Regions from separate parts of the Pseudomonas sp. DCB_BI genome, predicted to be linked through region 3. Evidence: riboswitches for the same ligand, from Rfam matches in the RefSeq annotation. Region 3 holds a riboswitch; each other region holds the start of a gene.
What was found. Region 3 has a riboswitch for cobalamin ahead of cobW (cobalamin biosynthesis protein CobW). Riboswitches for the same ligand answer to the same signal wherever they lie in the genome.
Positions count from the first base shown of each region.

Region 1: linked by a shared signal. The riboswitch ahead of cobO (cob(I)yrinic acid a,c-diamide adenosyltransferase) and the one ahead of cobW (cobalamin biosynthesis protein CobW) in region 3 are both predicted to bind cobalamin.
Region 2: linked by a shared signal. The riboswitch ahead of OO258_RS10420 (TonB-dependent receptor) and the one ahead of cobW (cobalamin biosynthesis protein CobW) in region 3 are both predicted to bind cobalamin.
Region 4: linked by a shared signal. The riboswitch ahead of OO258_RS10430 (ABC transporter substrate-binding protein) and the one ahead of cobW (cobalamin biosynthesis protein CobW) in region 3 are both predicted to bind cobalamin.

Region 1 is NZ_JAPFCG010000013.1:25,116-32,696, forward strand. It holds gene OO258_RS15355 (C40 family peptidase) at 1-388, shown strand, start outside; gene OO258_RS15360 (C40 family peptidase) at 528-1,061, shown strand; cobalamin riboswitch at 1,878-2,098, shown strand; gene cobO (cob(I)yrinic acid a,c-diamide adenosyltransferase) at 2,218-2,829, shown strand; gene OO258_RS15370 (cobyrinate a,c-diamide synthase) at 2,826-4,121, shown strand; gene bluB (5,6-dimethylbenzimidazole synthase) at 4,118-4,768, shown strand; gene cbiB (adenosylcobinamide-phosphate synthase CbiB) at 4,765-5,673, shown strand; gene cobD (threonine-phosphate decarboxylase CobD) at 5,666-6,658, shown strand; gene OO258_RS15390 (cobyric acid synthase) at 6,655-7,581, shown strand, end outside.
Region 2 is NZ_JAPFCG010000008.1:2,651-10,231, reverse strand. It holds gene OO258_RS10420 (TonB-dependent receptor) at 1-1,743, opposite strand, end outside; cobalamin riboswitch at 1,852-2,060, opposite strand; gene OO258_RS10415 (GNAT family N-acetyltransferase) at 2,215-2,784, opposite strand; gene OO258_RS10410 (carboxymuconolactone decarboxylase family protein) at 2,863-3,207, opposite strand; gene lpxO (lipid A hydroxylase LpxO) at 3,314-4,213, opposite strand; gene thpR (RNA 2',3'-cyclic phosphodiesterase) at 4,372-4,917, shown strand; gene OO258_RS10395 (AraC family transcriptional regulator) at 4,999-5,904, opposite strand; gene calA (vanillin reductase) at 6,085-7,137, shown strand; gene OO258_RS10385 (hypothetical protein) at 7,216-7,581, opposite strand, start outside.
Region 3 is NZ_JAPFCG010000006.1:163,657-171,237, forward strand. It holds gene OO258_RS08860 (branched-chain amino acid aminotransferase) at 1-797, opposite strand, end outside; partial or broken gene OO258_RS08865 (ATP-binding cassette domain-containing protein) at 1,003-1,530, opposite strand; gene OO258_RS08870 (hypothetical protein) at 1,702-2,064, opposite strand; gene OO258_RS08875 (glyoxalase superfamily protein) at 2,061-2,438, opposite strand; cobalamin riboswitch at 2,540-2,752, shown strand; gene cobW (cobalamin biosynthesis protein CobW) at 2,852-3,919, shown strand; gene cobN (cobaltochelatase subunit CobN) at 3,923-7,581, shown strand, end outside.
Region 4 is NZ_JAPFCG010000008.1:10,511-18,091, reverse strand. It holds gene OO258_RS10460 (hypothetical protein) at 15-494, opposite strand; gene OO258_RS10455 (GNAT family N-acetyltransferase) at 626-1,123, shown strand; gene OO258_RS10450 (OprD family porin) at 1,227-2,564, opposite strand; gene OO258_RS10445 (pseudoazurin) at 2,561-2,995, opposite strand; gene OO258_RS10440 (ABC transporter ATP-binding protein) at 3,013-3,801, opposite strand; gene OO258_RS10435 (FecCD family ABC transporter permease) at 3,798-4,814, opposite strand; gene OO258_RS10430 (ABC transporter substrate-binding protein) at 4,814-5,830, opposite strand; cobalamin riboswitch at 5,941-6,139, opposite strand; gene OO258_RS10425 (DUF1624 domain-containing protein) at 6,168-7,334, opposite strand; gene OO258_RS10420 (TonB-dependent receptor) at 7,477-7,581, opposite strand, start outside.

The sequences.
Region 1 (7,581 bases), on a different contig from region 3:
CGGCATGTCGTTGATCGGCACCCGCTACCGCTTTGGTGGTACCTCGGAAAAGTCTGGCTTCGACTGCAGTGGCTTCATCGGCTACCTGTTCCGCGAGGAGGCAGGTATGACCCTGCCACGCTCCACGCGTGAAATGATCAACGTCGATGCCCCTAAAGTGGCGCGCAACAAGCTCAAGCCAGGTGACCTGCTGTTCTTCAGCACCAATGGCCGCGGTCGCGTCAGCCATGCCGGCATCTACCTGGGTGATAACCAATTCATCCACTCCAGCAGCCGCCGTAGCGGTGGCGTGCGCATCGACAGCCTCGGTGATCGCTACTGGAGCAAGACCTTCATTGAGGCCAAGCGTGCCCTGGCCATGGCGCCGACGAATATCGCGCGCAACTGATGGCCAAATGATATATCCTGCCGCGGCGGCGATGCTTTGAAAAAAGCTCGCCGCCGTGCGCATTTACAGAAAGCGTCTAATCTAAATTCTCAACTCTTTTCGGCTGCTGCGCAGCGGTCTCAGACAGGATGTTCTGGCCATGATAAAGATGGCGCGCTTCGCATTTCTCTCCTTGGCAGCCTTGCTGGCTGCCTGCTCCAGCCGTGCGCCTGCGCCGGCCCCTGTGGTACAGCCGCAGGTGACCTACAGCCAGCCCAGCCCTTCGCCGATTGCAGACGACGTGTTGATTCGCGCCATCGGTCTGGTTGGCACGCCTTATCGCTGGGGTGGCAACACGCCGGACTCTGGCTTTGACTGCAGCGGGCTGATCAAGTACGTCTACCGAGATGCTGCCGGCATCAGCTTGCCGCGTTCGACGCGGGAAATGATCGTGATGCGTGCACCCACGGTGGATGCCAAGTCGTTGCAGTCGGGTGATTTGGTGTTCTTCGCCACCAGCGGCGGCTCGCAGGTCAGCCATGCCGGCATCTACGTCGGCGAGGGGCGCTTCGTGCATGCACCTTCTACGGGTGGCACGGTGCGCCTGGACTACCTGTCGAACAGCTACTGGGCCAAGGCTTACCTGCAGGCCAAGCGGGTGATCCCGCAAGGGCACCTGGCTCAGAACCCCTGAGGGGCGGGCGGCAGGTTCGGTTGACAGGCTGGCTCACCACGCCTTGAAGCTTGAATCGGGAAAGTGCTGGTTTTAATGGCGCGCATAGTCCATTTGCGATGGCGACTCTGACTCACCTTTTCGCCCTTACGGCGAGTCACTTTTTGTCAACGCGACAAAAAGTAACCAAAAAACGCTGCGCTCCCATCATCCGGCCCCTACGCTGCGCTCCGGGGTTCCCTCGCTCCGGCCTCCTGAAGTCGCAATCTGCGTTGCCTGAGCTACCGCGCGCTTAGAAGCAAGATCAAAAGCGAAAAGCGAAAAGCGCCAAGCGATCGCAAGCCACAGGGCCGGCGGGGCTCTAGCTGTTGCTTTTGCTTCTAAGCGCGCGGTAGCCCAGGCGACACAGATTGCGACTTCAGTAGGCCGAGCGAAGGGCATGCGGAGGGAGGTGACGGGCATGGATGCCCGTCAAGCGCTGAGGCCCCATGGATGGGGCCTTCGGCGCGTACTCCCGGGAGCATGCCCGTAGCGAGGGGACCCCGGAGCGTAGCGTAGGGGCCGGATGATGGGAGCGGACGGTTTTTGGTTCCTTTTTGCCAGGACAAAAAGGGACCCGCCGTAAGGGCGGAAAGGTGAGTAGGCGCCACTATCGCGAATGAATGTCTGCGTGATGTGAAAGCCCACAACCCAAAAGCCCAAAAGCCCAAAAGCCAAAGCGCCGGTTCCCTTTGAAAAAATGAATGCTGACGGTGATACCGCCCCCCGCCGTCAAGCAAAACGCCTGTTCGACAGCAAACGGGCCGCTTGGATTGACGCTATGGGTGCAACCCTCTAACCTTCGCGCGTGTTTCAGGTGCCCTGCCAGCCTCGACTGGGCAGGGTGAAACTGGGAAGCCGGTGGGCGCCAGCGTGGCGCGATTCCGGCGCTGCCCCCGCAACGGTAGGTGAGTCGCGGCCGCGCATGGCCACTGGGTGCCAACACCCGGGAAGGCGCGCAGGCCAGGGCCTAGGCCCGCTCACAAGCCCGGAGACCGGCCTGATATCTGCCAACGGCATCACGGAGGGTGATGCGCGGTGCACCGTGGCGCTTGCCATGGCCCCTGCGCGCTCTCCGTCTGCCTGCCTATTACCTGTCGTCGCGCGTTGCCGCGGTGCCAGCCAGCGGAGAACCCTGATGAGCGAATCCACCGAACGCGACGAACGCCACCTGGCGCGTATGCAGCGCAAGAAGGCGGTCATCGACGAACGTATCGCCAACTCCCCCAACGAATGCGGCTTGCTGCTGGTGCTAACCGGCAATGGCAAGGGCAAGAGCAGCTCGGCTTTCGGCATGCTCGCGCGCGCTTTGGGCCATGGCATGCAGTGCGGCGTGGTGCAGTTCATCAAGGGCCGCAACAGCACCGGCGAAGAGCTGTTTTTCCGGCGCTTCCCCGAGCAGGTGCGCTACCACGTGATGGGCGAAGGCTTTACCTGGGAAACCCAGGACCGTCAACGCGACATCGCTGCGGCCGAAGCGGCCTGGGCGGTGTCGCGCCAGCTGCTGCAGGACCCGAACGTACAGTTTGTGGTGCTGGACGAGCTGAACATTGCGCTCAAGCATGGCTACCTCGACCTCGATCAGGTGTTGTCCGACATCCAGGCCCGCCCGCCGATGCAGCATGTGATCGTCACTGGCCGTGCAGCCAAGCCTGAGATGATCGAACTGGCCGACACCGTGACCGAGATGGGCATGCTCAAGCATGCCTTCCAGGCCGGCATCCGCGCACAGAAGGGCGTCGAACTGTGAGCCAGGCGCGCCATTGCCCCGCCGTGTTGATCGCGGCACCCGCTTCTGGCCAGGGCAAGACAACGGTTACTGCCGCACTGGCCCGCCTGCACCGAAATCTCGGGCGCAAGGTGCGGGTGTTCAAGTGCGGGCCAGACTTCCTTGACCCGATGATCCTGGAAAGGGCCAGCGGCGCGCCGGTGTACCAGTTGGACCTGTGGATGATCGGCGCGGAGGAAAGCCGCCGGCTATTGTGGGAAGCCGCCGGGGAGGCCGACCTGATCCTGATCGAAGGCGTGATGGGGCTGTTCGATGGCACCCCGTCCAGTGCCGACCTGGCGCGCCATTTTGGCGTACCGGTGCTGGCGGTGATAGATGGCACAGCCATGGCCCAGACCTTCGGTGCATTGGCCCTGGGCCTGGCGCGTTACCAGGCCGACTTACCGTTTGCCGGCGTGCTGGCCAACCGGGTGGGCAGCCTGCGCCACGCACAATTGCTGGAGGGCAGCCTGACCGAGGGCCTGCGCTGGTATGGCGGTTTGTCCCGCGAGCGCGGCATCGAGCTGCCCAGCCGCCATCTGGGGCTGGTCCAGGCCAGTGAGCTGAATGACCTGGATGCCCGCCTGGATGCTGCTGCCGAGGCGCTAGGTGGCAGTTGTGACGCCGCCTTGCCGCCGCCGGTGAGCTTTGCCGCACCGCAGCCTCAAGCCTGCGTGGCCGCGCTGGCCGGTGTGCGAATCGGCGTGGCGCGGGACGAGGCGTTCGCCTTCACCTATGGCGCCAACCTCGACCTGCTGCGCAACCTCGGCGCCCATCTGGAATTCTTCTCGCCGTTGCACGACCGCGAGTTGCCGGAGGTCGATAGCCTGTACCTGCCGGGCGGCTACCCGGAGCTGCATCACCGGGCGCTGGCAGCGAACGCATCGATGTGCGAGGCGATCCGCACCCACCACGCACAGGGTAAGCCGTTGTTGGCCGAATGCGGCGGCATGCTGTACCTGCTCGATGCCTTGACCGATGTGGCAGGCGAACGCGCCGAACTGCTTGGCCTGCTGTCGGGCGAGGCGACCATGCAGAAGCGCCTCGCGGCCCTGGCGCTGCAGGCGGTGGAGTTACCGGAAGGTACCTTGCGCGGGCACACCTATCACCATTCGCTGACCAGCACCGGGCTGGAGCCGATTGCCCGCGGCCTGAGCCCCAATGGCGGGCGCGGCAACGAAGCGGTGTACCGTCTGGGGCGGTTGACGGCCTCCTACGTGCACTTCTACTTCCCTTCCAACCCGGATGCGGCGGCGGCGCTGTTGCGACCATGAGCGAACACGCTTTCAGCGACACCGAACGCGCCGCGATCTACCGCGTCATCGGCGAGCGCCGCGACATGCGCCACTTCGCTGGCGGCCAGGTTGAGCCTGCCTTGCTCGGTCGCCTGCTGGCCGCTGCGCACCAGGCGCCCAGCGTCGGGCTCATGCAGCCTTGGCGCTTCATCCGCATTACCCGGCGCGAGCTGCGTGGGCAGATCCAGGCCTTGGTTGAGGCGGAGCGCGTGCGCACTGCCGCGGCATTGGGCGAACGCTCCGACGACTTCATGAAGCTGAAGGTGGAAGGCATCAACGACTGTGCCGAACTGCTGGTGGCAGCCTTGATGGACAACCGCGAACCGCACATTTTCGGCCGCCGCACCCTGCCGGAAATGGACCTGGCCTCGCTGGCCTGTGCCATCCAGAACCTGTGGCTGGCAGCCCGTGGCGAAGGGCTGGGGATGGGCTGGGTGTCGCTGTTCGACCCGCTTGAACTGGCGGCGCTGCTGGGTATGCCTGCGGGTGCCAAGCCGGTCGCGGTGCTGTGCCTGGGCCCGGTCACCGAGTTTTACCCAGTGCCGATGCTGGTGCAGGAAAACTGGGCCGAAGCACGGCCTTTGAGTGAAATGCTGTTTGAGAACCAATGGGGAGAGCAGCAATGAGCGTGGCCTTGCTGACCGTGGCCGGGGTGGCCCTGGATGCATTGCTGGGCGAACCGCAGCGGCGCCATCCACTGGTGGCCTTCGGCAAGATGGCCAGCAACCTCGAGCGCCGATTGAATGCTGGCGGTCGTGGTTGGCGCAGTCATGGCGTGAGCGCCTGGGTTCTGGCGGTATTACCGCTGACCCTGGTGGCGCTGGTGCTGTCCTGGCTGCCGTATGTCGGCTGGCTGGTGGATGTGCTGGCGTTGTACTGTGCGGTGGGGTTGCGCAGCCTGGGCGAGCATGTGCTGCCGGTAGCCAACGCCTTGCGGCAGGGTGACCTGGAGGAAGCGCGGCGCCGGGTCGGCTTTTTGGTCAGCCGCGAAACCCGCGAACTGGACGAGCCGGCGGTGGCCCGGGCGGCCACCGAGTCGGTGCTGGAGAACGGCAGTGATGCCGTGTTCGCTGCGCTGTTCTGGTTTGTCGTGGCTGGCGCACCAGGCGTGGTGCTGTACCGCCTGAGCAATACCCTGGATGCCATGTGGGGTTACCGCAACGAACGCTTCGAGCGCTTTGGCTGGTGTGCGGCGCGCATCGACGACGTCCTCAACTATATTCCCGCAAGGCTGGTGGCGCTCACCTATGCGCTGCTCGGCAAGACCCGCCTGGCCCTGGCCTGCTGGCGCAGGCAGGGCCCGCTGTGGGACAGCCCCAACGCCGGGCCGGTGATGGCTGCCGGCGCCGGGGCGCTGGGCGTGGAGCTCGGCGGCCCGGCGGTTTACCACGGCGAATTGCACGAGCGGCCTCGCCTGGGTGAAGGGCCGATGGCCGATGCCGACGCCATCGAACGCGGTTGGGGCCTGGTGCAGCGCGGCGTCTGGCTGTGGCTGCTGGTGATCTGCCTGGGGGCTTATATCAATGCTTGAACACGGTGGTCGCCTGCTGCGCGCGGTGCGCCAATACGGAATTGCCCGCGAGCAGTGGCTCGACTTGTCCAGCGGCATTGCGCCCTGGCCGTTCCCGATTCCGGCAATTCCACTCGATGCCTGGGCCCGCCTGCCGGAAACCGAGGACGGCCTGGAAGACAGCGCGCGTGCCTATTATGGCGCCAGCCAGTTGCTGCCGGTGGCCGGCTCGCAGGCGGCTATCCAGGCGTTGCCGCTGATGCGCGCAGCCTGCCGGGTCGGGGTGCTTTCACCCTGTTATGCCGAGCATCCGTATGCCTGGCAGCGCGCAGGGCATCAGCTGGTGGAGCTGGGCGAAAGCCAGGTTGAGGCGGCGCTCGACAGCCTCGACGTGCTGGTGCTGGTCAACCCCAACAACCCCACCGGGCACCGAGTGCCGCGTGATCGCCTGCTGGCCTGGCATGCTCGTCTGGCCGCGCGGGGTGGCTGGCTTGTAGTTGATGAAGCCTTCATGGACAACACCCCGGCAGGCAGCGTGATGGACTGCGCCGAGCGCCCGGGCCTGATTGTGCTGCGCTCGTTCGGCAAGTTCTTCGGCCTGGCCGGGGTACGCCTTGGTTTCGTCGCTGCCGAGCACAGCCTGCTGCTGCGGCTGGCCGAATGGCTTGGGCCATGGACGGTGAATGGCCCGACCCGGGTGCTGGCACAGGCCAGCCTGGCTGATCAGGCTGCGCAGCGTACGCAGATCGAACGCTGTGCCGCGGCCAGCCACCGGCTCGCAGCGATGCTGAGCGGTGCTGGCCTGGCGCCCAGTGGTGGCTGCGACCTGTTCCAGTACGTGCGCAGCGAACGTGCTGCGCGATTGCACGACTTTCTCGCCCGCCGCGGCATCCTGGTGCGCCTGTTCGAACACCCTGCGGCGGTGCGCCTGGGCCTGCCTGCCTCTGAAGTGGATGAGCAGCGCCTGGCGCTGGCCTTGGCGGCCTATCAAAAGGAAACGGCATGACCACCCTCATGGTGCAAGGCACCACTTCCGACGCCGGCAAGAGCACGCTGGTGACCGCGCTGTGCCGCTGGCTGTTGCGCCAGGGTATCGGTGTGGTGCCGTTCAAACCGCAGAACATGGCGTTGAACAGTGCCGTGACCGCCGATGGCGGTGAAATCGGCCGCGCCCAGGCGGTACAGGCCCAGGCCTGCCGATTGGCGCCGCATACCGACATGAACCCGGTGCTGCTCAAGCCCAACAGCGATACCGGCGCCCAGGTGATCATCCAAGGCCGCGCCGTTACCAGCATGAACGCAGTGGCCTACCACGATTACAAGGCGATCGCCATGCAGGCAGTGTTGGCCTCGCACCAGCGCCTGAGTGCCGCCTGGCCGGTGGTGATGGTTGAAGGCGCAGGGTCGCCGGCGGAGATCAACCTGCGTGCTGGCGACATCGCCAACATGGGCTTTGCCGAAGCAGTGGACTGCCCGGTGATCCTGGTCGCCGATATCAACCGTGGTGGGGTGTTCGCCCATCTGGTGGGCACCCTGGAGCTGCTTTCGCCCAGTGAGCAGGCTCGGGTGAAAGGGTTTGTGATCAACCGCTTCCGTGGCGACATCGCGCTGTTGCAACCGGGGCTGGATTGGCTGGAGCAGCGCACCGGCAAACCGGTGCTGGGCGTACTGCCTTACGTCACCGACCTGCACCTGGAGGCCGAAGACGGTATCGACATGCGCCAGGGCGCGAAGCACGAACGCGTGCTCAAGGTGATCGTGCCGGTATTGCCGCGTATCAGTAACCACACCGATTTCGACCCACTGCGCCTGCACCCGCAGGTAGACCTGCAGTTCATCGCCGCGGGCCAGCCGATCCCCGCTGCCGACCTGATCATCCTGCCAGGCTCCAAAAGTGTGCGGGGCGATCTGGCGCAGTTGCGCGAGCGC
Region 2 (7,581 bases), on a different contig from region 3:
GTTGGCCGACACCTGCCACTGGTGGGGCAGTGCCAGCTCCAGGGTCGCCTCCAGGCCATCGGACGTTTGCTGGCCGGCTTGCTGTTGCGCGTGAGTGAGCGGGTCGTCAACCAGCAGCTTCTTCTTGACGATGTGGTAGGCCGCCAGGGTCCATTCGCCACGGCCGTCCCAGAAGCGTTGCTTCAGGCCTGCCTCTGTCTGCTTTGCTTCCGTCAGGTCATAGTGCATCTGGCTCGGGCTGAGGCTGATCAGGTTGTTCACCCCGTCTTCGCTGGTGGAGTACTGGCCGTACAGCGACAGGTCGTCGCTGAGCGCATACACCAGCCCGATGCGCCAGTTGCCGCCTTGCAGGCTGTGATCGCTGCGGCTGCCATCGGCCAGGTTGTCGCGGTCGATGTGGTTCTGGTCGCGGCGCACCCCGGTAACCAACGACAGGCGTTCGCCCAGCTGCAGGTGGTTCTCGGCGAACAGGGCGAAGGTGTGGGTGGTGGACAGGGTTTGCGGGCGCAGTGGCGAGGCGCTGTGGAACCAGCCAGGCTGCGGCTGCCACGGGTCCATGTAGTCGCCGCCGATGTCGTTGTAGGGGGCGTTGCTGTCGACGTTGAAGCGTACCTTGTTGTACTCGGCACCGAGCAGGGTCTTGCTGGCCAGGCCCAACAGCGAGTGGTCGAAGGTGAACGTCTGGCGGTCGCCGAACTGCTCCTGGTTGTGCTTGATTTCCAGGTAGCTGCCGCGCTGCAGCTGCTGGCGATCGGCGTCCCAATCGTAGTTCTCGGCGTTGCGCCAGTGGCGTCGGCTGTTGATGTAGTACAGCTGGTTGCTGGCGCTGACATGGTCGTTCAGTGTCCAGTCGGTGGTCAGCCGGGTCCATTCGTCGTGGTACCGCTGCACATCGTTCTGCACGTTGTAGTTTTTCTTGCGCAGGCTGCTGCGGTAGTGGCCGTCGATCAGCGGGGTGCCGTAATAGTTGGCAGGCTGCGCTTCGCCGCGGTCATGGGCAAGGGTGAAGCTGAGGTCGTCACTGGCATCGAAACGCAGTGCCGCGCTCAGGGCCAGGCTGCGTGAGGTGGTGCGGTCGACCCAGCCGTTGCCGGCCTGCTGGTTCAGGGTCAGGCGGTAGCTCAAGCGCTCGCTGAAGCTGCCACCGCTGTCCAGGCCAAGCTGCTGGCGGTCCCACGAGCCGTAGCCCAGGCGCAGGTGGTTTCGCACCTCGCCGGCGAACGGCTTTTTCGGGATCACGTCGACCACCGCGCCTGTAGCGCCTTCGCCATGCAGCACCGAGGCCGGGCCGCGGATCACCTCGATGCGCTCGACCATCCATGGATCGACCGGGAAGGTCTGGGTGCCAGCGCCGGTATACAGGCGTGCGCCGTCGAACAGCGTCATCACCGAGCTGTGCCCGGCAAAGCCACGGGCGGACAGGCCGGTGCCACCGTCGCCCGGCGAGCCAATGAAGGTGATGCCTGGCGAACGGGTCACCGCATCCTGCACGGTGAAGTTGTTGCGTTGCTGGATCTGTTCGGCGCTGATGCTGCTGGTGCTGGCGGGTGTTTCCAGCGCACTGAGGCCTAGACGCGAGCCGGCCTGGGTGGGTGTGCTCAGGTCGAGGGTGCGGTTGTCGAGGGTGTCGGTGATGGCCGTGGAGGGCAGGGCCAAGGGCTGCGGCCCGCGGTCATCAGCCAGGGCCGGCAGGGTGACGGCCAGGCAGGCCGCCAAAGGGTGAAGCTTGAACATACGGGACATGTCGTTCCACTGCTGCAGGAATGAATGGATCCCGGTGGAAAACACGCAAAGGCGAACCGTGCAGGCAGGCGCGCGCACGGATACCGGCCTGCGCCCGCCCACCGCGGGTTGCCAAGTGAAGCTCCAGGCCGGTCTCCGGGCTTGCGAGGGGCGTGAAACCTTCACCTTCCCATGCCAAGGCACAGTGGTATCTCGAAGGGTTCGCTCGCTTACCGTTGCGGGGGCAGCGCCGGACTTGTCGTGGTTAACACGACGCACCGGCTTCCCGTTTCACCCTGCGCGCGGCGGCGCAGGACACCTGAAACTGGGGCGCATATCACCACTGAAATGCTGGGCGTCAAATGTTGGCGTGTAGTGATTTCGCATGAATACATGGCAGCGGCACGGTCAACCTGAAGGGCCGCACCAACCCGCATGCCGAGGTGACCTTGCTGATGAAACCCGCGAACGGGCCGGACGTGCACGCGAGGGTCAGCGCCCGCGCCTGCGCGACACCCGCGCCTCGATATTTTTGCGCCCGATCAGCAGCGGCGGCTTCTCCACCACCGGCTCATCGGCCAGCCACTTGTACATCACCAGGCAATCCACCAGCCCCAGGCGGGCATGGCGGTAGGCCTTGGGCAAGCGGCCGACGGTTTCGAAACCCAGCTTGTGCCACAGCGCCACCGCCACTTCATTGGTCGCCACTACCGAGTTGAACTGCAACGCCAGGAAACCCTCCTGGCGCGCCAGTTTCTGCGAGTGCTCGCACATCAGCCGGGCCACGCCGCGGCCGCGTGCCTGCTCGCAGACCATGTAGCCGCAATTGCCCACGTGTGCGCCGGGCCCGGCGGCATTGGCCTTGAGGTAGTACGACCCCAACAGTTGGCCATCTTCTTCGGCCAGCAGCGTGTGCAAGGGCAACTCTAGCCATAGCGAGCGGGCCTGTTCAAAGCCTAGGGCCGGGTCGAAAGCATAGGTTTCACGGCCCTGGACAATGGCCTGGAAGGTGGGCCAGAAGCGTTCGAAGTCTTCGGCCGTCATGGGGCGGATGTGGATCATGCGGGTTCCTGCGCGGGCTAAGCCGCCCAGTCTGCGGGGCGCGGCGCCGTCGCGCAAGGGCGGCGGCGCCGTTCGGGCTCAGCCGTTGGCCTTGCCCACTGCATCCATGGCCCGTGCCGAATAGACCAGCGCGGCTCCGGCGTTCATCGCCACGGCCACGCCGAGGGCCTCGGCAATTTCCTCACGGCTGGCACCGTGCTTGACCGCCTGTTGCGAATGCACGGCGATGCAGCCATCGCAGCGGGTGGTAACGGCCACGGCCAGGGAGATCAGCTCGCGGGTCTTCGCGTCCAGATGGTTGGTTTTGGCCCCGGCACCGCTGGCGGTCATGTAGCCGGCTACGGTGTCGGGTGACAGTTGCTTGAGATCGCCGATGCCGGCCATCAACTGCTTACGGTAGGCGTCCCAGTCCATCATGCTCATCGTCTTCACCTTGGGGTGGTTGCGAGTGGAGCTTTCAGGCTAGTCGAAGAGTGGCAGGTGTGAGGCTTGTACTTTGGGCGGAGCGCATGGCAATTGCGCCCATCCATCAGATGTAGATGAACACCAGTACCAACGCAGCAACCACGGCCCACTTCTCCAGGTAGTAGCGCATGCGGTTGCGTTTCTTCAGCGCCTTGCCGCGTTCGCGGATCTTGTAGATGCGGGTGAACAGGCGGTTGATCCCGCCGGTCTTGTCGCCAGCCGTGTTGGGCGCGGCGGCAGCGGCCATGACGTTGCGGCTGAACCAGCGGTTGAACGCGGTTGCCCAGCGGTACTTGAGCGGGCGCTCGACGTCGCAGAACAGGATGATGCGGTTGTGCTCGGTATTGTTGGCCGCGTAGTGGATATAGGTTTCGTCGAAGATCACACCTTCGCCATCACGCCACGAATATTTCTCGCCATCCACGTTGATGTAGCAACCGTCATCGTTCGGCGTGTCCAGGCCCAGGTGGTAGCGGTACGAACCCGCATACGGGTCACGGTGGCGCACCAGCTTGGCGCCCGGTGGCAGGGTGGCGAACATGGCTGCCTTGACCGTGCCGATGCCTTGCAGCAGTTCGGTGGTGCGTGGGCACAGGGCCATTGCCGACGGGTGGCTTTCGCCGTACCACTTCAGGTAAAAGCGCTTCCAGCCAGTCTTGAAGAACGAGTTGAAGCCAACGTCATCATAATTGTCGGACTTCTTGATTTCCCCAACCTGCAGCAACTGGCGGCCTTCCTCGCGAATTTCCTGCCAGTGGTCCTGCAGCGGTTTCAGTTCTGGGAAGGCCTCGACCGGCAGGTAAGGCTTGGCCGGGAGCCTGGAGAACAGGTACAGGAAGCTGTTGACCGGTGCCAGGAAACTGGAATGGTCGCCCAGCTGGCGAGTCAGCTTGTGGCGAACACGACCGCGCAGGTGAACATAGGCGATCGAGAGGATGAAGATGAGTACGAGTGCAATTTTCATGGACGTTTACTTGTCGAAAAATAGCCATGCGCCATGGCATAAGCCCGCCAGCATAAACAATCATGGGGGTAGTTTGTACTGATTGTTACGAAACGACGGGGCGACATTGGTGTAATGCCCGACAGTCGTGCGCAATCGTTTCATGTTCAGGAGTTTGTATGGTTCAGGATATCCGTCCCAGTGGCAGCCCCTTCAAGCGACTGTTCTTCGCCTTGCCGGTAAGCGATACCCAGCGCCGTGCCCTGGCCCAGTGGCGACGGGAGCTGAACCTGCGCAGTGGCAAGCCGGTGCCGGCCGCCAACTTCCATGTCACGCTGCTGTTCCTTGGTGATGTGGATGCCGCTCAGGTGCCAGCCATTTGCGCGGCAGTTGACCAGTTGACGCTGCTGGGGGCGGCGCCACGGTTGCTGCTCGACCGCTTGCAGGTGTGGCAGCGGGCCAATGCCTTGGTACTGGAGGCGCAGCAGATTCCACCGGCCCTTTTGCAACTGGTGTACGCCCTGCAGCAGGCGTTGCTGCCGCTGGGGGTGGAGGCGGCCAGCCGCGAATATCGCCCGCACCTGACGCTGTCCAGGGATTACCGCGGCCAGCCGCCAGAGGCCAGCAGTGCGCCAGCGTTTTTCCTCGGCGCCCGTCATTTCACCCTGTATGAATCGCGCAAGGGCGCTTACTGGCCGGTAGCGCAGTGGCCGCTTGCAGGCTGACTCCGGTGGCGATTTCGCTGCCCTGCCGGGCGGGGTTGAGGTGTCACGGCGCGAGGTAAGCGACGCCGATCGGGGCATGTGTCAAACCGGCAAGCTCTGGTACGGCAGTTCATCTCCAGGGCTGCGCTCGAACTGGCGCTTGTACTCGCGGCTGAACTGCGACGTGCTCTGGTAGCCCACCCGGTGCGCCGCCTGGGCGACACCCAAGCCTTCGCCGATCAGCATCTGCTGCGCCTTCAGCAACCGCAGGCGCTTGAGGTACTGCATCGGCGCCATGTCGGTGCAGCGCTTGAAGTGCTCGTGGAACGTTGAAACGCTCATGTTGGCGCGCGCGGCCAGGGTTTCCACACTCAGTGGCTCGCTGTAGTGCTCGCGCACGTGGGCGAGGGCAGCAGCGATGCGGGCGAAGTGCCCCTGTTGCTCCACCAACGCCCGCAACACGCCGGCTTGTGGGCCACGCAAGGCGGTGTACAGCACCTCGCGCACCCGCGCCGGCCCCAACACCTTGGCGTCCATCGGGTCATGCAGGCAGCGCAGCAACCGTTCCACGCTCTCGCGCATCGGTGCATCCAGTGCCGCCGAGGTCATCGATTGCGGGGTTTGCGCCTGGACTGCCGGGTCCGGCGCCAGGTCCATCTCCTGTACCAGTTCACCCAGCACGCCACGGTCGATATCCACCGCCACGCCCAACAGCGGCGCCTCGCGGGTAGCGAAGGTTTCGCACATGAACGGTACCGACAGCGCCTGCACCAGGTAATGCCCGGCACCATATTCCAGGGTCCGTGGCCCCAGGCGTGCCAGCTTGCTGCCCTGGGCCAGGATCATCAGGCTGGGTTCGTAGATTTGTGGGCTGCTGGCCACATAGTGGTCCCAGCTCAACACCTGCACCTGGGGCAGGTGCGTAGGGACGAAGCCGGGGCGGCTGGCGAGGCTTCGGATCAGCGCGCAAAGCGGCGCATTGGCATCGACATGGCGGGTCAGTTGCATGGAGCACCACGGGCAGAGAATCAGACAGCTTAATCATCGCAGATTGAAGGCGTGGCGTCAGATGGGGAAGGCATGTTCGGAGAATCAGGCATGCATGCCGGAGAATCCGCTGTGGGCGTAGCGTTGAACGGCGGGCAAAATGCGTCGCCTGAATCGTTTCACTTTACTGCGAGGTCCTGCATGTACACCGCCATCGGTTACGCCGCCCAAACCCCGACCAGCCCTCTGGCCCCCATGACCTTCGAGCGCCGCAGCCCGCGCCCGGACGATGTCGCCATCGAGATCCTGTACTGCGGTGTGTGCCACTCCGACATCCACCAGGCGCGCAATGAATGGGGCATTGCGGTGTACCCGCTGATGCCTGGCCACGAGATCATCGGCCGCGTCACCGCCACAGGCGACAAGGTTACCGCGCACAAGGTCGGTGACCTGGTGGGCGTCGGCTGCATGGTCGACTCCTGCCGCCACTGTGAGGCGTGCGCCAAGGACCTGGAGCAATACTGCCTGGAAGGCCCGACCATGACCTATGCCACCCCGGACCGCGTGGATGGCAGCAATACCATGGGCGGTTACTCCAGCAGCATCGTGGTCAGCGAGCACTTCGTGGTGCGCATACCGGCCGGCATGGACCTGCCCAGCGCTGCGCCAATCCTGTGTGCCGGCATCACCACCTATTCGCCGCTCAAGCATCACGGCGTTGGCCCTGGCCACAAGGTCGGCATCCTTGGCATGGGCGGCCTCGGCCACATGGGCATCAAGCTGGCCAAGGCGCTGGGCGCGGAAGTGACCCTGTTCACCCGCTCCCAGGCCAAGGCCGAGGAAGCCCGGCGCCAGGGTGCCGACCATGTGATCGTGTCCACCGATGCCGAGCAGATGCGTGCTGCGGCCGACCGTTTCGATTTCCTGCTCGACACCATTCCGGTCCAACACGACCTCAACCCGTACCTGGAAACCCTGAAGTTCGATGGCGTGCACATCCTGGTCGGCCTGATCGAACCGATCGACCCGGCAGTGCATGCGGCCAACCTGGTATTGAAGCGCCGGGTGCTGGCGGGATCGTTGATCGGCGGTATTGCCGAAACCCAGGAAGTACTGGATTTCTGTGCAGCGCACGACATTCGTTGCGATATCGAGATGCTGGATATCCGCAACATCAACCAGGCCTATGAGCGCATGATTGCCGGGGATGTGAAGTACCGGTTCGTGATCGACATGGCTACTTTGCAGGGCTGATCGGCGGTTGCCTGGGCTGGCCCTGGCGTGGGCCAGCCAGCGAAGAAGCCGGTTGGGGCAATGTGAATGCCCAATCTGTCACCAGGCCAGTGCCTTGTCCCAGCCCTTCCAGAACAACCAGCGGCGCACCTCGCCGTGCGCCCCGGTTCCGATCTGCCACGCAGGCCGCCCGCTGTCCAGGGCGATCACCGACACAATTCCCGCATGGCTCGCTGCCACCAGCGTGTGCCCGTCGGCACTGATGTCCATGGCACTGATGGTCGACCCCAGGTAGTGCTGCCAATGCTCCTTGCCATCTTCGCCAAAGGCCCGCAGGTAGCCATAGGCATCCCCCACGATGTACTCGCCAGCGCGTGCTACCCCGGCATACACGCGGGCGCCATCCTGCACCAGCGGGGTACGCGGATCCTGGCTGTAGTAGTCGGTTTTCAACCCGGGCAGATC
Region 3 (7,581 bases):
CCTTCGATCACGGTCAGGCCCAGACGCGACTGCGCCAGTTCCATCAGCGAGAGGCGGGTGATGCCTGGCAACACCGAGGCCGATTTCGGGGTGACGAACTCGTTGTTGGCGGTGATGCCGAAGAAGTTGGCCGAGCCGACTTCTTCGATCTTGGTGTGGGTCAGTGGGTCCAGGTAGATGGCGTCGGCGAAGTTGGCTTTCTTCGCTTCAGCGCCTGGCTGCAGGCTGGCAGCGTAGTTGCCACCGACCTTGGCCGCGCCGGTACCCTGCGGGGCAGCACGGTCGAAGCTGGAAATCTGGAAGTTGTGCGGCTTCATGCCGCCCTTGAAGTACGAGCCAACTGGGATGGCGAATACCGAGAAGATGAACTCGGGGGCGGTGCGCACGCCAATGTTGTCGCCGGTGCCGATCACGAACGGGCGCAGGTACAGGGCGCCTTTGCCGTGCGGGGGCACGAACTTTTCGTTGGCCTTGACCACTTGCTTGCACGCTTCGATGAACACATCGGTCGGCACGTGCGGCATCAGCAGGCGGGCGCAGCTGCGCTGCATGCGGGCGGCGTTCTGGTCCGGGCGGAACAGGTTGATCGAGCCGTCCTTGCAGCGGTAGGCCTTCAGGCCTTCGAAGCACTGCTGGCCGTAGTGCAGGGCCGTGGAGCCTTCACTGATGTGCAGCACGTTGTCTTCGGTCAGGGTGCCCTTGTCCCACTCGCCATTGCGCCATACGGACAGGTAGCGTTTGTCGGTCTTGATGTAGTCGAAACCCAGCTTGTCCCAATTAATGCTTTCGTTGCTCATGACACCCTCATTGTCTTGCAAGTGCCCGATCGCTCGGGCTGCTGTTATATGCGCACCATGCCACCTTAATACATCCTTGGCGGATCGGGAACGGCCAGTCACGAATTGATAGGCTGCGATGCTTTTTTTTTGGTTTCTACAACAGCAAGTACTCATCCAGCGCCAGGTTCTCCAGCAATACCACATCATGGGACACCACTATCAGCGCCCCGCAAAACAAGGTAATAGCGCTGTCTTGCTCCACCTTGCGGGCGGCGTCACGCACTTGGCCCAGTAGCGTTTGCCGAGCATCGCGATGGTCGCGGCGCTGCTTGCCAGCGGTGGCCTGGCTGCGCTCCTGCTTGCGGTGGATCAGAATCTTGGCCTGGTTGGCGTGCTTGGCTTGGTGCCCGGCCCGCGCTTGATGGCGCTCCAGGTCTTCGCGTTGGCGCTGCAGTTCACGGGCCTGGCGCTGCTGCTCCTGCTTCAGCCGGGCAAGTTGCTGCTGGGCCTGCGTGCGCTCGATGACTTGCTGGTCCAGCAAATGGACAGGCCCGAGGCGTCGACAATGGCCGCTGCTCGGTTCACGCTGGCCGGCATGAATCTGCCCTAGCAGGCTTTTGCCCACGCCATTGCGCCCGACCAGGCCGGTGCGCCGTTGGTCGATGGTTTCGTTGAGGTTGCTAAACAGCGGCCTGCCATCAGGCAAGGCCAAGGACACGCTGTCCAGCGTCAGCGTCGACGTGTTCGTCATGCACAACTCCATAAATGCCGCGACATCTCCGGTACGAACCGGAGGCTGAAGACTGGCCGTCGAACGGACGGCGGCATCAATGGCGCATTGGACGAACACCTCGTAATTTACAGAATGCGTAGCCTAACGGACCGTCTGGGGCCGGGTAAAGCACCGGCTGCCGGTTGGGGCTCAGCGCTGCGTCTGCAAGCGCTTGGCCCAGTCTCCGCCGTGGCCGTGCGCGCAGGCTTCTTCACTGTCGAATCGCACATGCCAGGCCGGATGGTCCAGCTGAATGCCGGCTTGCTCCAGCGCCAGAGCGGTAAGTGCCAGCATGCGCGCCTTCGCATCACCGACCACGGCCGCTGCCTTGTCGGCCTCTTGCTCGAATACCCAGGTAATACGCAGGCTGCTCGGAAAGTCCTCGGGGTCGAGGCGATGGGTAAGCCAACTGAAGCCGACAATCTCCGCCTTGGCGGCTTCGCAGGCATCGGTCAGGCACGCGACCAACTCCCGCTCCAGGCGGCCTATTTCGCGCTTGCCCAAAGCCTTCACGGGTTGGCCTCGTCATCGATCTGCTGGCAGAAGCGCAGGCGGTTGCCGAACGGGTCCCACACTTGCATCTGCAGGCCCCAATCCAGGCGCTCGGCCTCCGGCCGGGCAAAACCGTACTGTTTACCCTGCAATTCACGCTCCAGCGCGCGCAGGTCGTCGAGGCGGGCGAACACGGTCGAGCCAGGGCAGGCATCGCCATGGTGCTCTGAAAGGTGCAGGATCAGGCCATCACGGTGGATTTGCATATACAACGGCAAGTCAGGGCTGAAGCGGTGCTCCCAGTCCAGGCTGAAACCCAGGAAATCGAGGTAGAACTCCTTGGCCTTGTCGATCGAGAATATGCGCAGTACAGGTATGGCAGGGGCGAGGGGCATGGTGCGTCCTTGACCGTGGATAAAGGCGCCACTGTAGCGCACTTGCGCCCAGCGTTGTCGACCGGCCCCGCAGCAATGGTTGACCACCCGCCAGCCACTGCGTAGCCTTGCCACTTCGAGGTTCTTCGGCCAGGCCGAAGCTAAGACGGGAACGCGGTACAAGCCGCGGCTGCCCCCGCAACTGTAAGCACCGACAACGGATCGACACAGCCACTGCGCCAGGCGCGGGAAGGCGTCATCCCGCCAGACTGCTGCATCAGCAGGCGACTGGAACGGTGCAAGCCAGGAGACCTGCCTCGCAACGTTTTCGACTTTCAACCGGGCGGGGTGATCCGGTGGCGAACAAGCCCGGCCGGTCTGGCCCGTGGCTGTCGTCCTGCATGCCCGCGCCATACTGCCAAGGGCAATGCGACATGAAAACACTGGCCAAGCTCCCCGTCACCATCGTCACCGGCTTCCTCGGCTCGGGCAAGACCACCTTGCTGCGCCACATGCTCGACAACGCCCAAGGCCGCCGTATTGCGGTGATCGTCAACGAATTCGGCGAACTGGGCATCGACGGCGAAATCCTCAAGCAGTGCAGCATCGGTTGCACCGAAGAAGAAGCCAGCGGCCGCGTCTATGAACTGGCCAACGGCTGCCTGTGCTGCACCGTGCAGGAGGAGTTCTTCCCGGTCATGCGCGAGCTGGTGGCACGCCGGGGCGACCTGGACCACATCCTGATCGAAACCAGTGGCCTGGCCCTGCCAAAACCGCTGGTGCAAGCCTTCCAGTGGCCGGAAATCCGCAACGCCTGCACCGTCGATGCCGTTATCACCGTGGTCGATAGCCCTGCGGTGGCTGCCGGCACCTTTGCTGCTTACCCGGAACAGGTCGATGCGCAGCGCAAGCTCGACCCGAACCTGGATCACGAATCGCCACTGCACGAGCTGTTCGCCGACCAGCTGGCCAGTGCCGACCTGGTGGTGTTGAACAAGGCCGACCTGATCGACGCCGAAGGCCTTGCCAAGGTCCGCGCCGAAGTCGCCGAAGAACTGCCGCCCGCGGTGAAAGTGGTCGAAGCCAGCAGCGGCAAGCTGCCGCTGGAAGTGCTGCTGGGCGTGGGTGCCGAGTCCGAGGCGCATATCGATGGGCGCCGCACCCACCACGACTCGCACCACGACGGTGACGACCATGACGATCATGACCACGATGCCTTCGACTCCATCTCCATCGACCTGCCAGAAGCCGACGAAAGCCTGTTGCTCGATGCCCTTACCCAGCTGGTGGTGGAGTTCGGCATCCTCCGTGCCAAAGGCTTCGCGGCCATTCCGGGCAAGCCGATGCGCCTGCTGGTGCAAGGCGTGGGTACCCGTTTCGACAAGCACTTCGACCGCGCATGGCGCGCTGACGAGCCGCGCATCACCCGCCTGGTGCTGATTGGCCAGGACCTCGATGCGGCGCAGCTGGAAGCGCGCCTGCGCCAGGCCCTGGGCGCCTGACCCATGCACCTGCTGCGGACCCAGCCCGGCGGCTTCGTGCCGGATGACAGCATTGCCGACCTCGGCCAGACACCCGCCGAGCTGGTGATTCTCTGCAGCGGCGATTCACACCTGGCATTGCTCGCCGATACCGCCGAGCAATTGCCCGAAGGCTTCCCCAGCTTGCGCCTGGCCAACCCGATGCAGGTGCAGAACCATGCCTCGGTCGACCTGTATGTCGACCAGGTGCTGCGCCATGCCAAGGTCATCCTGGTGTCGTTGCACGGTGGCGTCGGCTACTGGCGCTACGGCGTCGAACAGCTGGTCGAGCTGGCCGCCCGCGGTGTGCAGCTGATCCTGGTGCCAGGCGACGACCGCCCGGACCCGGAGCTGACCAGCCTGGGCAGCGTCACGGGTGCGCAGGCCGAGCGCCTCTGGCACTACTTGCGCCAGGGCGGCAAGGCCAATGCCATCAACCTGTTCAACTGCCTGGCCAACCAGTGGCTGGGCCGCGACTACGCCTGGGACGAGCCGCAGCCATTGCCGCGCACGGCGGTGTATCACCCGCACAAGGGCAGTGCGACGCTGGAGGACTGGTACCCGCAGTGGCACCCTGAACAGCCGGTGGCACCGCTGCTGTTCTACCGCTCCCACCTGCAGGCGGCCAACACTGCATTCATCGATGTGTTCTGCCAGCGCCTGCAGGCTGCCGGGCTGAACCCGTTGCCGATTGCCGTGGCCAGCCTCAAGGAAAGCGCCTGCCTGGAACAGGTTGAAGCCTGGCTCGACGAGGTCGGCGCCGAGGTGCTGGTCAATACCACCGGCTTTGCCCTGTCCAGCCCGGAACGCCCCAACCTGCGGCCGTTCCGCCGCGACATCCCGGTGTTGCAAGCCATTTGCGCGCAGGACAACCAGCCCGGCTGGGAAGGCAGCGAGCAGGGCCTGGGCGCGCGTGACCTGGCGATGCACATCGCCCTGCCGGAACTTGACGGGCGCATCATCACCCGGCCGGTCAGTTTCAAGGACATGGCCTGGCGCAGCGAGCGCAGCCAGTCCGACGTGGTGTGCTACCGGGCCCACCCCGAACGCATGGACTTCGTCGCCGAGCTGGCCCGCCGCTGGGTCGAGCTTGCCCGCCTGCCAAATGCGCAGAAACGCGTAGCACTGGTGTTGGCCAACTACCCGACCCGCGACGGCCGCATCGGCAATGGCGTCGGCCTGGACACTCCGGCAGCCGCGCTGAATATCCTCAAGGCATTGCAGGCCCAAGGCTACCCACTGGCCGACCTGCCGGGCAGCGGCACGCAGCTGATTCACCAATTGCTTGGCGGCGTGACCAATGACCTCGACCACCTCGACCAGCGGCCCTGCGCCCAAAGCCTGAGCCTGGACGACTACCAGGCTGCGTTCGACCGCCTGCCCGAGGCCAACCGCCAGGCGGTGCTGGAGCGCTGGGGCCCGCCCCAGCGCGATCCGATGTTCCGCAATGGCCGGCTGATGGTTGCCGGCTTGCGTTTTGGCCTGACCTTTGTCGGTATTCAGCCGGCGCGCGGCTACCAGGTGGACCCCAGCGCCGTGTACCACGACCCCGATCTGGTGCCGCCGCACGGTTACCTGGCGTTCCACTTCTGGCTGCGTCATGCCTTTGCCGCCGACGCGGTGATCCACGTCGGCAAGCACGGCAACCTCGAGTGGTTGCCCGGCAAGGGCGTCGGGCTGTCGGCGCAGTGCTGGCCAGATGCCTTGCTCGGCCCGTTGCCGAATATCTACCCGTTCATCGTCAACGACCCGGGTGAGGGCGCCCAAGCCAAACGGCGTACCCAGGCGGTGATCATCGACCACCTGATGCCGCCGCTGACCCGGGCCGAAACCTACGGCCCGCTGCGCCACCTGGAGCAGCTGGCCGATGAGTTCTATGAAGCGCAACTGCTCGACCCACGGCGTGCCCGCGAGTTGCAGCGCGACATCCTTGAACTGGTCAAGGCCAACCACATCGACCGTGAGCTGCAGCTGGAAGGGCAGCTGGACGATGCCGCGGTGTGGTTGCCACGGCTGGACACCTACCTGTGCGACCTCAAGGAGTCGCAGATTCGCGATGGCCTGCATGTGTTCGGTGAGTCGCCTGAAGGGCGCTTGCGCCTGGATACGCTGCTGGCGTTGTTGCGGGTTGAGCGCGGTGACGGACGCGGCGGCAATGCCAGCCTGCTACGGGCGTTGGCCAAGGCGCTGGTGCCCGGCTTCGACCCGCTCGATTGCGAGCTGGGCCTGCCGTGGCAGGGGGCACGCCCCGAGCAGTTACAGGCCATGGGTGAGGCACCTTGGCGTACCTGTGGCGACACCCGCGAGCGCCTTGAACTGTTGGCACTGCAACTGATCGAGCAGGTGCTGGCCGGTACTGCGCAGCTGCCCGCGCAAAACGAATGGCAACCGGTGCACGACGTGGTACACGCCCTGCGTGACGCTGTAGCCCCCAGCCTGGATGCCTGCGGCCCTGCCGAAATGAATGGCCTGCTGGCGGCGCTGGCCGGGCGTTTCGTACCGGCCGGCCCCAGCGGCGCGCCTAGCCGGGGCCGCCTCGACGTACTGCCCACCGGCCGCAACTTCTATACCGTGGACGTGCGCAACCTGCCCACCACCACCGCCTGGCGTCTTGGCTTCGCCTCGGCCAACCTGATCCTTGAGCGCCACTTGCAGGACCACGGCGACCACTTGCGCCAGCTGGGCCTGTCGGTGTGGGGCACGGCGACCATGCGCACCGGTGGCGACGACATCGCCCAGGCCATGGCGCTGATGGGCGTGCGGCCTGTGTGGGCCACCGGCAGCCAGCGTGTCGATGATTTCGAGATACTGCCCCTGAGCCTGCTCGACCGCCCACGGGTGGACGTGACCTTGCGCGTTTCCGGGTTTTTCCGCGATGCCTTCGGCAACCTGATCCGCCTGTTCGATGCTGCAGTGCAGGCCGTGGCCGCGCTGGACGAGCCCGACAGCCTCAACCCCCTGGCCGCCCGGGTGCGCGGCGAGCGTGCTGCCCTGCTTGAACAGGGCGTTGACGCTGAACAGGCCGCGCGCCAGGCCGGCTGGCGGGTGTTCGGTGCCAAACCAGGTGCCTACGGGGCCGGGGTGCAGAACGCCATCGACGGCCGGCTGTGGCATAGCCGCGACGACCTGGCCGAGGTTTACCTCAACCACGGCGGCTACGCCTACGGGGGTAGCGACGACGGTACCCCGGCCCGCGCCCAGTTCGCCCAGCGCCTGGCCAAGGTACAGGCGGTGCTGCAAAACCAGGACAACCACGAGCACGACCTGCTCGATTCCAACGATTATTACCAGTTCCAGGGCGGTATGCTGGCGGCGTCGGAAACCCTGAGCGGGGCCGGCGTGGCCAGCTACCATGGCGACCACAGCCAGGCCGACCGGCCGCGCATCCGCACCCTGAAGGAAGAGCTTAACCGGGTGGTCCGCGCTCGCGCGCTCAACCCGAAGTGGATCGACGGGGTGAAGCGCCATGGCTACAAGGGTGCATTCGAGATGGCGGCGACGGTCGACAACCTGTTTGCCTTCGACGCCACCACGCACCTGATCGACGACCACCATTACCAGGGGCTGGCCGATGCCTACGTGCTCGACCCGGCCACCCGCGACTTCATGCGCGAGCACAACCCCGAGGCCCTGCGCGACCTCAC
Region 4 (7,581 bases), on a different contig from region 3:
CTTGCCGGCCACGTTCAGGAGCCTGACTTTTCCAGCGCGTTCAACTCGTCTTCCACCTGCTGCATGCGCTGCTCGACCAGCGCCTGGACCTTCGTGTCGCGGGCGGTCTCGCGCATCAGGCCGGTGAGTTTTTCGCTGAGGCGCTTGCCGGCTTCGGTGTCTTCCAGGGCGCGGGCCTTGGCCGGGTCCTGGGTGGCCGCGACAATGGTGGCGAACTCGGCGTCACTGAAGTTCTTTTCGCTGTACAGGCGGAACAGGTCCTGGCGCTGGTCCTCGACGGTGAGGTGCTTGCGCAGCACATCCTGGATGGTCGCTTGCGATAGCTGCGGGTGCGTGCGCCCGAGCAGCCCGGCCATGCGTTCGATGTTATGCGTGTAGGCATCCTGCAACGGTAACTGGGCAAGGATCTGCTCTTCACGGGAGGGTTTCTGCTCGCAGGCGGTGAGGGCGGCAGTCAGCAACAGTGGCAACAGCAACTTCGGGAGGCAAGGCATGGGGTGGCCTGGTCGGGCAGTGAAGAATGTCGATTATAACGATGTCCGCCTGGTCGCGACGAGCCCTGTGATTTGCCTTGAGCGGCGTGCTGCGGTAGAACCTTGCCCTCCCGACCATTGCCGATAGCCTCATGCCGACCTGGACCCTGCAACCTGTGGCGCGCAGCGCCATTGCCGAAGTGCTGGCGTTTGTCGACAGCGCCCGCCGCCAGCTGTTTCCGATGCTGACGAACGCCCCTGTGCCACGCGACCTGGCGCAATTCGCCGAAACCTATCTGGAGGGCGAGGGCTGCTTCCTGGAGGCCCGCGATAACGGGCGACTGGTGGCGGTGATTGGTTACCTGCCCTATGACCATCGTTTCGCCCAACTTGATTATCACGCCGAGCGGGTTGTCGAAGTGGTGCGCCTGTTCGTGTTGCCGGACTACCGCCGGCATGGCCTGGCGGGCGCGTTGTTCGGTGCACTGCGCGAGCGGGCGGTACAGGCGGGCATTGGCTGCCTGTACCTGCATACCCATCCATTCCTGGCCGGTGCAATTGCATTCTGGGAGCGGCAAGGGTTCGTGGTGGTGGATGTGGAGCAAGATCCGGTCTGGCAGACCACGCACATGCAAATGCGCCTGCGCTGACCTGTGCGAAAGCGCCTACAACGGCGCTTTCGGGGTGATCGACGGGTTCATTTAAAAAACTTCATGGCTTGCTTGTCCTCCCCGGTTCAGGCAACGCGATCTGTCAAAAACCGCCCGAAATCGGCCACTCCACCGCCAGCCGTATCTGGTCACCATCCAGCTCCGCCTGGGCCGTGTTCCCACGGTGCACGTTATGCCGCAGCGAGAACGTGGTGCCCTTGGCCTTGCCGCCCTGTACCACGTAGCGCGCCTCCAGGTCGCGCTCCCAATGCTTGCCACCTTTGCCATAACCCAAGTACGCATACCCGCCATCGGGGTCGACGTGCGTGCCATCGATATCAAACCCGCGCACGTACAACGCCGTCAGGTTCAACCCGGGCACGCCGTAGGCACCCATGTTCAAGTCGTAGCGCGCCTGCCACGACTTTTCGTTTGGCGCGTTGAAGTCCGACATCTGCACCGCATTGGCAATGAAGATCGCCCCCCGCGTCACGTAGTCGAATGGCGTGTTGCCGTCTACTTGCTGCCAGCCCAGGCTGAAGCCGTGTGGCCCTTGGTTGTAGCGCGAGACCAGGCTCCAGGTGGTGTTGTCGATACGCCCGGACAGCGCCTTGCCAGTGTCGGTGGTGCGGTACAGGTTGAGGTCCAGGCTGACGCTGCGGCGGTCATCCAGTGCCTGGCTGAGGGTGCCGCCCAGGTAGTGCTGGTTCCAGCTGTCTGCATAGCGCGAGGTGTACAGGCTGCCGCTGAAGGCAGCGCTGGGGTTCCACACTGCGCCGGCCAGGTCGAAGCTGTTGCCCTGCCGGCCGTTGGAGTAGTTCACCACAAAGCCCTGATCGTGGCTGGAAGCGTTGCGGTCGGTGCTTTCGTTGAAGTGCCCTGCCACCAGCTTGAGGGCGTCGAACGCGTTGCTGGTGAGAAACCAACCGGTGGCGGTCTCGGGCAGCAGGCGGCTGTCTGAAGAGCTGAACACCGGGGTCTTGACCCGCTGCTCACCGTAGGACAGCACGGTATTGGCCATGCGCAGTTTCACTGCCGCGCCCCCACGGCTGTATTCGTTCTTCGGGTGACCGTCGTTGTCGACACCCAGCAAACGCGCCTTGCCGGCGCGCCCTCCGCCGCTGTCGAGTTGCACGCCCAGGTAGGCATGGGCATCGACCCCGACACCAATCAGCCCTTGGGTGAAGCCGGACTGGAAGGTGCCCATCAAGCCATACGCCCATTCCTCGGCTTTGCCATTGCGCGCGTTACGCGGCTTGTAGGCATTGCGCGCAGCACTGTTACGCCCGCCGTGCTTGTAGTCACGCTGGTCGAACACGCTGCGGTTGAGAATGCTCCAGCTGCCATCTTCGATGAAACCGTGGCTTAGCGCTTGGGCGGAGTCGGCCAGGGCGACAGGCGCCAGGCTCAACAGGGGCAGAGCCCACAACACCCGGCTCATTGCCCGGCCTCGAGCTTTTGCAGTTGCAGGGCCAAGCGCGCCTTGGCCCGGGGTGGCAAGCTGGCGGGTATTTGCGCTGCGGGCGCGTCACCCACCCGGATCACCATGACCATGCCCATCGCCAGGTGCGGAATGCACTGGATGCCGTATACGCCTGGCACGCTGAAGGTTTGCTCGAACGGTTGGTTCAGCTTGCTTTTGAACGCTGTGGCCCCGGCAGGTAGCAGGCCTGCCATACTGGCGGCGTTGTGCCCGTTCTGGGTTGGCAGGAAGCGCACGCTGTCACCTGGCGCAATGCGCAGGTGGTCGGGTTCGTAAACCATGGCGCCGTCGCTGCCGCGGTTGAGCATTTTCACTTCATGGACTTCGGCCTGCGCGGCCGGGGCAAGCAGGGCGCTGGCGAGCAGCAGGGCGACAGGGCGCAACAGCATGGGCAGAACTTCCTGGTTCAGGGGGCGCGAAAGCGCAGGATGCGCGCGCCGTCGTAAGGGTCGGTAAGGTAGTGGGCGTGGACGCCGAAGGTGCTCAGCAGAAGGCCCGGGGTAAGCACCTCGAAAGGGGCGCCCAGGGCGACCAGGCGGCCTTTGTCGAGTACCGCGACACGGTCGCAGGTAAGTGCCTGGTTGAGGTCGTGCAGGGCCACCAGGGTGGTGACTGGCAGTGCCTGCACTTGTTGCAGCAGGCTCAACTGGTGCTGGATATCCAGGTGGTTGGTGGGCTCGTCCAGCAACAGGACCTGCGGCCTCTGCGCCAGGGCGCGGGCGATGTGCACGCGCTGGCGCTCGCCGCCGGACAGCGAACCCCACAAGCGGGTGCGCAGGTGCAGGGCATCAAGGTCGGCCAAGGCTTGCTCGACGATGGCGCGGTCGTCCCGGGAGAACGGTGCCAGGGCTGAAAGCCACGGCGTGCGGCCCAAGGCAACCGCATCGAACACGTTGATCGCATCGAGGGTATCGGCCTGCTGTTCGACCAGTGCCAACGCCTGGGCGACCCGTCGGCGAGGCATGTGTGCCAGTGGTTCACCCATGAGTTGCACGCTGCCGCTGGCAGGCTTGCGCAGGCCAGCCAGCAACTTCAGCAGCGAGGACTTGCCCGAACCGTTGGGGCCCACGATGCCTAGGGTTTCCCCGGCAACGACACCCAGGTCGATATCGCTGAGCACACTATTGCCGGCCAGCTGCAAGCCCAGGCCCTGGCAGCTGAGTGGCGATAGCGTAGCCGCACACATCACCGTCATGGGCGCCCCCTGCGGCTGACCAGGATCAGGGCGAAGACCGGTGCACCGATCAGCGCAGTCACCACGCCCACCGGAATCACCTGGCCCGTGATTAGCGTGCGCGAAAGGATATCGGCGGCGATCAGGAACAACGCGCCGCCCAATGCACTGGCGGGCAGCAGTCGGCTGTGCCCGGGGCCGAGCAGCAGGCGCAGGGCATGGGGGATTACCAACCCGACAAATCCGATGGCGCCGACGATAGATACCATCACCGCCGTCACCAGCGCAGCACAGCTGATCAGCAGCAACTGGGTACGCCGCACCGGGATGCCTAGCGAGGCTGCCGAATCGGCGCCGAAGGTGAACGCATCCAGCGCGCGGCGATGCCACAGGCACACCAGCAAGCCGAACAGCGCTACCGGCACGGCCAGATACACCGAAGGCCAGCGCACGCCGCTGAGGTTGCCCAGCAGCCAGAACAGGATGCCACGCGCCTGCTCGGCGGTGGCTGACTTGGTAATCAGGAATGCGGTCAGGGCGTTGAACAGTTGCGAGCCGGCGATACCGGCCAGAATCACTGGGGCATTGTTGCTGCTCGGGCCGGCCGCGCGGGCCAGCACCAGCACCAGGGCGAAAGCCGCCAGGGCACCAATGAAGGCCCCGGCAGACATGCTCAAGGCAAGGCTACCCAGGCCTAGCAGGCCGACCAGTACTGCACCGGTCGAAGCACCGGCAGACAGGCCCAGCAGGTAAGGCTCGGCCAGTGGGTTGCGCAACAGGGCCTGGAGAATCACGCCGCAGGTGGCCAGGCCGGCACCGCAGGCCGCCGCGACCAGCGTACGGGTCAGCCGGTAGTTCCAGACGATGCCGGCATCGATCGGATCGACCGGGTAACCGGCCTGCCACAGGTGGTTGGCCAGCACCTGGCCGACCACGCTGGGGGACAGGTTGGTTTCGCCAATGGCAGTCCCGGCCAGCAGGGCCGCCAACAGGGCTGCCAGGGCAACGGCAGTGCAGGGTAACAGTCGACTGATCACTGGCTGGCTTTACCGCTGGCAAAGGCTGCCGACAACGTCTGCACCCCACGGAACAGGCGGATGCCGGCCTGCATGGCATCGGCGTCGAGGATGATGATGCGGTCGTGCTTTACCGCATCCATGTTGCGGGTTACCGGGTCGCTGCGCAGGAATTCCAGCTTTTTCTGGTAATCGTCGGCCGGGAAGCGGCGGCGGTCCATGCGGGCGATGATCAACCAGGTGGGGTTGGCCTTGGCCAGGGTTTCCCAGCCTACGGTGGGCCATTCCTCGTTGGATTCGATAACGTTGCGCACACCGAGGGTGCGCAGCATGAAGTCCGCCACACCCTGGCGGCCGGCCACGTAGGGGTCGATGTCCAGGTCGGCGCTGGAGAACCAGAACAGCGCCGAGGTCGTCGACAGGTCCTTGCCGGCCAGTTGCGCCCTGGCGCTGTCCAGACGGCCTTTGAGCTCAGCGTTCAGCGCCGTGCCGCGGGCCTGTACGTCGAAGATTTCCGCCAGTTGGCTGACGCTCTTGTAGATGCTGTCGACCTGGAACGCCTGCAGGCGAGTGCCATCGGCGCCCACCAGGTTGTCTTTGCCTTCGCAGTCCGATGGCAGCAGGTAGGTGGGGATCTTCAGCTCGTCGAACTGCTCGCGGGTACCGACTACGCCCTGGGCGCCGACCATCCATTCGAACTGCACCGCTACCAGTTGCGGGCGCTTGCCCACCACGGCCTCGAAGCTGGGGTCGTTATCAGCCAGGCGCGGTACCTTGGCGTTCACGGCCTGATACTCGGGCAGCACGTTGTTGAACCACAATGAGGTACCAGCCAGCTTGTCGCCCAGGCCCAGTGCGTAAAGCATTTCGGTGCCAGCCTGGCCGATGGTGACCGCACGCTGCGGCGCGTGGGCGAAGGTCTGCGGTTTGCCGCAGTTGTCGACCGTCAGCGGGTAGTGGGTGGCAGCGGCCTGGGCCAGGCCGGTGAGGCCGAGGCCGAGGCCGGCGAGCAGGGTGGCGAAACGGGGCAGCATGCTGGGCGATCTCCTATCGGACAGTTCACGGAATGAACGCACGGACAGGCATCGCCGAGCCCCCGCTGGCCGCAGGGGCAACACTGATGGCCAATCCCGGACACCCCGCCGGTTGGTGAATGTAGGCCGGCAGGTCTCCTGACTGGTGCGTCTTCACCTGGCCCCGGCCTTCCCGAGTCAGCGACTCAGTGGCATTGATGGAGCAGGCTCGGCACCTACAGTTGCGGGGGCAGTTCCGTTTGGCCCGTATTGGCGGGCCTGGGATTCCCTATTAATTCCGTGGTGGAAACCGGCGGCCCGCATGGTAGACCATCGCGGCGCCGGGTGAAAATGCTTTTCAGAAGTACTTCAGCCAGCCGATATCACGGCGGCGCTGCTTCAGCCGGGCGAACCAGCGCACCGGCAGGTACAGCGAAACCGCCAACAGCAGGGCGCCCAGCCACACCGCCGCAATGCCGTCGAAGCCGAAATAGTCGCCATGGTTGAGGCCGAACAGTGCCACGCTGGCCAGGTACAGCAATTTCAGTACATACAGGTGCAGCAGATAGAAGAACATGGGTGCTGCACCGAACACCGCCAGGACGCTGATCCAGCGTGCCTGGCCGGCGCGTTCGAAGGCGCGCAGCAACAGCAGGCCGCAGCTCAGGGTGAGGGCCAGGAACAGCAGCGAGGGCGGGTATTTGGTGATGTTGAAGAAGCTCATCAGGGTTTGCGTCAACGTGGGGTAGCCGCTCCACGGCGCTTCACCATAACCGTTGAACATGCGCAGCGCGACAAAGCCCAGCAGCGCGAGCAGCCCGGCCAGCAGCAAGCGGTGCTGGCGTTGATCTGCCTGGCTGCCACGGGCAAACCAGGGGCCCAGGCCGTAGCCGAGGGCGATGACGCCGATCCACGGCAGCACCGGGTAGGACGTGCGCAGGCGCAGGTGTTCGGAATACTCCAGCCAACCGCGGTCATGCAGGATCGCCCACGGCACGTGCAGGGCCGATTGCACGCCAAAGTGCAGGCTGTCGAGCAGGTTATGGCCAGCGATGATCACCGCCGCCAGTACCAGCAGCGCCGCGCGTGGCAGCCACACCAGCAGTGACAGGGCGATCATGCTGACGCCGATGGCCCAGATGACCTGCAGGTAGATCACGCTGGGTGGCAGCTGGAAGGTCCAGGCGAAGTTGACCAGCGTGAATTCCAGCACCACCAGGAACAGCCCGCGCTTGAACAGGAACGCCGAGACATCGCTGCGGCTTTGGTGTTTTTCGCCGTACAACCAGGCCGACAGGCCGGTCAGCAGCACGAACACTGGCGCACACAGGTGGGCCAGGGTGCGGCTGACGAACAGCGACGGCTCGGTGGTGTCGATGGCCATCGGGTCGCTGACCTGGCGGTGCAGGAAGAAGGTCTCGCGGACGTGGTCCAGGAGCATGAACAGGATCACCAGCCCGCGCAGGGCATCGATGCTCTGCAGGCGCTGGGTTAGCAGGGTGGGGGTGGCGCTGGCGCTTGTCATGGAGGGTCGCTGATGGGAATTGATGTCAAGTGAAACGTTATCTTATAACTAAATGATTAGGTTTTGGTAGCGGTTTCTTGTGTTGCCTGCACCGGCCTCTGCGCGGGTAAGCCCGCGATGAGGTGAGTACAGGCACGTCAGCTCAGAAGCTGTAATCCACCGTCGCGAAATACGAGCGTGGCATCCCCATCAACCACTGCTGCCCGCTGAACGCCGATTGCACGTACTCGCGGTCGAACAGGTTATT